Regions from separate parts of the Paenibacillus donghaensis genome, predicted to be linked through region 1. Evidence: riboswitches for the same ligand, from Rfam matches in the RefSeq annotation. Region 1 holds a riboswitch; the other holds the start of a gene.
What was found. A riboswitch is a leader RNA that binds a small molecule or an ion and turns the genes downstream of it on or off. The one in region 1 is predicted to bind cyclic di-GMP.
Positions count from the first base shown of each region.

Region 2: linked by a shared signal. The riboswitch ahead of B9T62_RS02590 (S-layer homology domain-containing protein) and the one ahead of B9T62_RS33815 (anti-repressor SinI family protein) in region 1 are both predicted to bind cyclic di-GMP.

Region 1 covers NZ_CP021780.1:7,468,098-7,471,516, reverse strand. The annotation lists gene B9T62_RS33825 (TasA family protein) at 1-543, shown strand, start outside; gene B9T62_RS33820 (helix-turn-helix domain-containing protein) at 813-1,145, shown strand; gene B9T62_RS33815 (anti-repressor SinI family protein) at 1,340-1,495, opposite strand; cyclic di-GMP riboswitch class I at 1,523-1,607, opposite strand; gene B9T62_RS33810 (2-oxoglutarate dehydrogenase E1 component) at 1,919-3,419, shown strand, end outside.
Region 2 covers NZ_CP021780.1:646,699-650,117, reverse strand. The annotation lists gene B9T62_RS02590 (S-layer homology domain-containing protein) at 1-1,351, opposite strand, end outside; cyclic di-GMP riboswitch class I at 1,403-1,496, opposite strand; gene B9T62_RS02580 (CHRD domain-containing protein) at 2,261-2,662, shown strand; gene B9T62_RS02575 (DUF3037 domain-containing protein) at 3,393-3,419, opposite strand, start outside.

The DNA.
Region 1 (3,419 bases):
TTAATCGGGGGAGGCACCTTCGCCTACTTCAGTGATACTGCACAAACAACCGCAACCTTCGCGGCCGGAACCCTCGACCTGAACACTGATCCTACCCAGTTTATTCCACTCAACAATCTGAAGCCCGGCGATATCGCCGTCCGCAGCTTCAAGCTTAAGAATGACGGCTCCCTGGATATCAAAGGGCTAAGCCTGAAATCGGAATATACGGTAACGAACCGCGAAGGTGCACCGGCCAATGCGGACGATCTAGGCAAACATTTCAAGATCCATATTCTCAAGAGCAGCTATACGAGCGGAGCAATTACTAACCAGATTGAGACTACCCTTACTTTCGCTGAACTGAAGGCCTTGAATACCTTGAATCTCACTACGCTGCCTGAATTCAGCAACGGCATTGCAGCCGGGTCCTCCAAGGATTTCAAAGTAGCCTTTGAGTTTGCCGACAACAACGCTGACCAGAATGAATTCCAGGGAGACGGCATCAGCCTGAGCTGGACCTTCAACGCCCTGCAGGGCTTGGGGGAAATTAGAACAAATTAATAACCCTCTTATAAAAAACGGCAGATCCAAGCCCTAGTCCGGGCCGGAGCTGCCGTTTTTTTAGCAATGATACGCGCATTACCTGAATTTCCACGCGCTTTGTCGGAATTGCCGATATTTGTTATACTAGACAAGTGGAAACGGCTTCGCCGTCCTTTTATAGGACGGGGCGTTTCAGCGAGAAATATAAGGATGATTTATAACGTAAAACATATAAATCCTTATATTTACAAAAAGTACGGAGGGGCGTTGTTATCGTGCCTGATCATATGGGAGGCCGCATCCACCATCTCCGTCTGGAGAAGGGGCTGTCGTTGTCCGAGCTTGCAGACAAGGCTAATGTAGCGAAATCGTATCTGAGCAATGTCGAAAGAAATATTCAATCCAATCCCTCCATTCAGTTCATTGAAAAGATCGCCGATGCGCTTCAGGTATCTGTACATGCTCTGCTATACGGCGAGGTGGCCGAAGACGGGGAGTCCCCGTTGGATGCCGAATGGTTCGGGCTGGTTCAGGAAGCGATGGCTTCAGGTATAAGCAAGCGGGAATTCAAGGAATTCCTCGACTATCAGAAATGGCGCCTGGAACACAAGGACAAGTAGAAACGGCTTCGCCGTCCTCTGCAAGAGGCGGCATCCGTTTCTGCGAGAAAGAGAAGGCTAATTTCATTGCGCGATGCATATAAATTCTTATCTTTTTAAAAATACTTCAGCCCTTGGTCGTAAACCGGAAGAGGCACAGCGACGAATCGCTGTGCCTCTTCTGGTATGCAACATCCCAGAGCTCTTCACCCGTCCTACACAATGACACGGCAAGCTTTCTCTGCAAAAAAGCGGCGGATCTCCTCTGCTTGTATGCCAGCCTTCTTGGCTACCAGCATGAGGTGAATCCATTCCGCATCCAGATCCATCGTCTTCAGAACTCCATCTTTCCCCTGGTTGGACTTATCCAAAAAATCTCCTCCTAGATTTCCGCGTCCCCAGGCAGTCCGGCTGTCTTAGTATTTCTACCTTAGACCCGCGACTTTGTGCCCCTGTCTTTCGGCAGGTTTACCCTTTACTGGACCCTTTGCATGAAAGGATCTGGCTAATGATTATAAAAAACCGTTATCCGCAAGTACATTATACAAGATCAATACGGAAAAGTGTGTCGTTTTCTGGAATTTTTTTCATTGATTCAAGCGGAAAATTCTATCATATTTTGGCATAGTTATAGAAATATAGAGAATGCAAGATGAACCATATCGTTTTGCGAACGGATTGGACGAAAGTATGAATTGATTACAGGGCCTGAAAGTAGCACAATAAGGTAAGGAATGAAACCGCAATCATTGCAGCTCCGAATATCGGAGTTCATCCGTTGGGAGGATCTATCCATGGCAGCTAATGAGCCCTATAACGAATCCGTTTGGACCAAGTATTATGGACCCAACCTGGGCTATATTCAGGAGAAATACGACCAGTTTCTTAACGACCCCGCCTCGGTAGAGGCCAATTACCGCGAACTGTTTATTCTATCAGGGCCACCGCCGCTTACGGCCGGTGCCGACCAGCCTCCTCAGCCTGTACCTACGGGCGATACAGCATGGCTGAAGAAGGCAGTCAAAGCCTCCAAGCTAATCACCAATATTCGAATATATGGCCATATGGCCGCTAATATCGACCCGCTGGAGCGGGATCACAATCCGATGGCCAAGTGGCTCGATCATGAGACCTACGAGCTGACCCGTGAGGACCTGATGGCCCTGCCTGCATCGCTGCTCTGGGAGAATGCACCCAAGAATGTGCGCAACGGCTGGGATGCCGTGCACCGCATGCGGCAGGTCTATACGCAGACGATTGCCTACGAGTTCGGGCATGTTCACGGGGAAGAGGAGCTGCGCTGGCTGAACAGCCAAGCCGAATCGGCCAGTTCCCCTGCTCCGCTGAACAACAATGAGCGCAAAGAGCTGCTGAAGCGCCTGATCGAGGTAGAACAATTCGAAACGTTCCTGCACAAGACCTTCGTGGGCCAGAAGCGATTCAGTCTGGAAGGCAACGACGCGCTTGTGCCGATGCTTGACGAAATCGTACGCGCCGCCGCCCATGACGGTGCAGAGCATATCCTGATGGGCATGGCCCACCGGGGACGTCTTAATGTGCTGGCCCATATTTTGGGCAAGCCTTATGATATTATTTTCTCGGAATTCCATCACTCTCCGAATAAGGAGCTGTTCCCTTCCGAAGGGTCGATGGGCATTAACTACGGCTGGTCCGGCGATGTGAAATACCATCTGGGTGCCGACCGTGCCGTACGTGAAGGCGAGACTGTCCGCACCCGGCTGACGCTTGCCAACAACCCAAGCCATCTGGAGTTCGTCAACCCTGTGGTCGAAGGCTTCACCCGTGCTGCCCAGGAGGACCGCAAGTCACCCGGATTGCCGAAGCTCGACACCAGCAAGGCTATGGCTGTGCTGATGCATGGGGATGCTGCTTTTCCAGGAGAAGGCATCGTAGCCGAGACGCTGAACATCGGCAAGCTGCATGGGTATCAGAATGGTGGAACGATCCATATCATCGTCAACAACCGCATAGGCTTTACTACAGAGAGCGAAGATTCCCGATCAACCCATTATGCAAGTGATCTGGCCAAAGGCTACGAAATTCCGATTGTCCATGTCAACGCTGACGACCCGGAGGCCTGCATCTCCGCCGTGCGGCTCGCCAGCGCTTACCGCAATCTGTTCAAGAAGGATTTCGTGATCGACCTGATCGGCTACCGCCGTCACGGCCACAATGAAATGGATGATCCGGAAACTACGCAGCCTGTCGTGTATGGCAAGGTGCGCAACCATCCTACCGTCTACAATGTGTACGCCGAGCGCCTGAAGCAGGAGA
Region 2 (3,419 bases), 1.7 Mb from region 1:
CCTTCAGCAGTTTGTGGCCACTTGAGTCGAGCAGTACCTCTGTCTCCAGCTCAGCCTGAGCCAAGCTTACGCTGGTGTTGTCCGGGAATGTTCCTGCTGAAATCTCCAGCCGCGCCCAGCCATTCAGTACGGACAAGGTACCTCCAGCACTTCCGATTACCTGACTATCCTTGGCTCCGGTTACCACAGGGATCTTCACTTCCGGGATTAAACCCGTGTTCGGGGCTGTACCTGGATTTGGGTTTGTTCCCGGATTTGGGCTTGTACCTGGATTTGGGCTTGTGCCAGGATCTGGGTTTGTTCCAGGATCTGGGTTTGTGCCTGGGGATGGAGTCGTTTCCGGACTTGGATTGGTTGATCCTTCTTTCAAGTCAATCGATTCTATGTAGTCATCCTTGTTGCTATAGAGCAGCTTATCCCCGCTTATTCCGATCAGCTTTGCTCCCGGCTCTAATCCTGGCAGCGGTTTTACTGCATATGTAGAGAGGTTTACTTGCTGCAGCGTGACAGCACCGTCCACTTCCTCTTGAAACACCGCTTGCCCCTCACCTATGGACATGAAGGCATACTCTGTTCCTCCAGGCTTCATCTCAGTGAGATCCACAGGCTGAGCAGTCAGATCCTTGATATTCATAAGCACATATTTGCTCTCGGAGGCGCCGTTTTTTTGCTTGAACAGCACATAGCTCCCGTTAAAAACAAACCAGTCCACATAGCTAGCTCCGCCCAGGCTAACAATCGCACGCGTAACTCCGCTGCTCAAATTCAGCAGACCGAGGCCTCCGTCACGGGCATTCTTATACACCACATTTCCACCGGCCAGCACCGGGAATCGACCTTCGCCGAGATCAGCTTCAACGCCCGTTGCCAGATCATGATAGATCATGCTGCCGTAATGCTTGCGCTCATACCAGACCACGCCAACTCCATCCGTAGTTGGATTGCCATATTGTCCGGACTGCTGATTAAGCTTCCTGCGGGTGCCTGTCTCCAGATCGGAACTATAGATGTCCCAGTTCAAGGAGGATTCCTGCTCCGTTCCCTTATCCGCCCACACTGCAACGTTTCCGCTCATATAAGGCGCATCCTTGGCGGATGAACTCGTCGTAAGCACAGTACCTGCACCACTGCTCTGATTCAGCGCGTACACCTGTTTCACACCGTTCGCACCTGCTTCCAGCCATACAATCCGGTCTCCGGATATGCTATAGTCCGTTCTGCCCGGATCTGTCCCGGCTGCCGAAACCTCCTTCATGCTAAGACTACTGATGAACAGCCCCGCAAGCATACACACCGCCACCACTGCGGCCACAACCGACCGCGACAACTTCATATCCCTTCTAAACCTCATTCACTTCTCTCCCCCAGCGCTATTTGTAGGCACGCCAAATAACCAAGTGCCTTGAGTGGCCCGGCTGTCTTAACATCCTCCCTTGGATGAAGTAGACCCGTGGCTTTGCGTCTCCGACTTTCGTACGGATTTGCCTTTGTTCCAAACTCGGTTTTTATGTCCCTTTTTGATTTTGTAGGTGCGAGTTTTGATGTACAGGACTCTTTCATTATCGGAATTTATTCCTGTAAAATTAAGATGTTCTATTTATACCTTTTTATGGGATTAAAATGAGTAAAAAGGGACTATCTTACCGCATATCGTGCGGATAAGACAGTCCTCAGCCTTTAGTTTAGTAATCGGTTACTACTTAGGACCCTGCGAGGATATAGAAGGTTACTCGAGAAGGTTGTGGGATCACGCTACCTTAACCCAAACCCTCCCCCACCCGAACTTCAGATAACCCACGTCCTAACGGACCCTATAGCTCCTATTTCCTCATTGCTGCCATGGTTTGGAGTCTAGCGGACCGCATAGCCGCTATGTCGGCAAAATAGGCCCTAAATAGTGGATTTTCGCTTGAATAGGGGCTCCTGAGTCCGTTAATCCTGCAAAACAGCCTTTTTACAGCAAATAGGGGCTGCTGAGTCCGCAAGAGTCTGAAAGTTAAGCGCGGGTTACTGGTGGCAGCCTTCATTTGTTATTCTAAGTCTCCTTGTCGCGCAGTGTGGTATGACAGTCTCGGACGAGCAACATATGGAAAAAAAGGGGGACCTCATAATTCGCAGTACATCAGACGGGCTGCCTACGTTGATGTCACCCGAGTATCCCCCTATTCATTCACAAAAAATCCATCAACCCTAGACGGATGAACAATCCCCTCCTTCCACACGGAATATAATACCGTATCAACGAAAAGGGGTGAGGAATATCAAAGCGTTTAGGGCTTTCTTGAAAGGAAGAAACGAAGTCCCTCCTGTAAGGACAATCTCTACAGGAAATGCTTTTTTTCAGCTTAACCGTGCTGGTGATAAATTAGTATTTAGAATTGTCATCCGAAATATAAACCGAGTAACACAAGCCCATATTCATCTTGGGCGAAGAGGTGAAAACGGTCCTGTAGTCGCCTTTCTATTCGGCCCGTCGAAATTTGGAATTTCCGTAAGACGAGGAGTTATTCGTGGGACTCTGACTCGCAATGATTTAGTCGGCCCTCTAAATGGGAAGACGATCCGCGATCTAGTCCGTGAATTTGAAAGAGGCAATGCTTATGTCAATGTACACACCATACAAAATCCAAATGGAGAAATCCGCGGCCAAGTTATTTCGTAAATCATACATGAATAATTGAAATAAACGTGCTCCTCACGCAGAGAGTACCTTCACGCTGGTTGCAGAATCGACCGCTCTCCACATGCAAAAAGCATCGATCCACTGGATCGATGCTTTTTGCAATGGAATGGTATGGAGCCGAACCGTGTCAACACCTTTTTCCACGAATTGTAAGCGCTAATCTTCGTAATTCTGGCCAAACAATCTTCCATTTGTAATGAACGGCAGGCGATCGAGTTCTGTGCGTCAGCTAACCGTATTCGCGCAAGTACACAGGATTAGCGTATACCTGACGCTCATTTAACGTTGATGCAACGGGTTAAAACGTTCTGATGTCGAGGACGGGGGTCGAACCCGTATTGTAGTTACCTACCGCAGGATTTTAAGTCCTGAAATGGTCTTCGTAGACCCTTTTCTACGCTATGGGAAGTTCGAGCATAAAGCCTTTAACCATGCGGGTTAAAGGCACCTTTTGTGTTCTATAGTCTCTGCGTTCAGAAATTTGTATATGCAGCCATGTTAGCAAAAATGTTAGCAAATAGATTTGAGCAGAAGCCTTACATTCCTGCTCTTTTTTACGTCCAATCAATCACTATTATTTCGGAGGTTTATCCGTTTGACCACGCTTAGGACAAAATCCTACAGGCATTTTCTGGCTTCTCTCCTCAGAGAAAGTCCGACAGATACGTTATAATGAGGTTGTACCAACGCCTTACAAAAATTCTTAGTTTTACATAGCAATAAGTTCTGATTCATA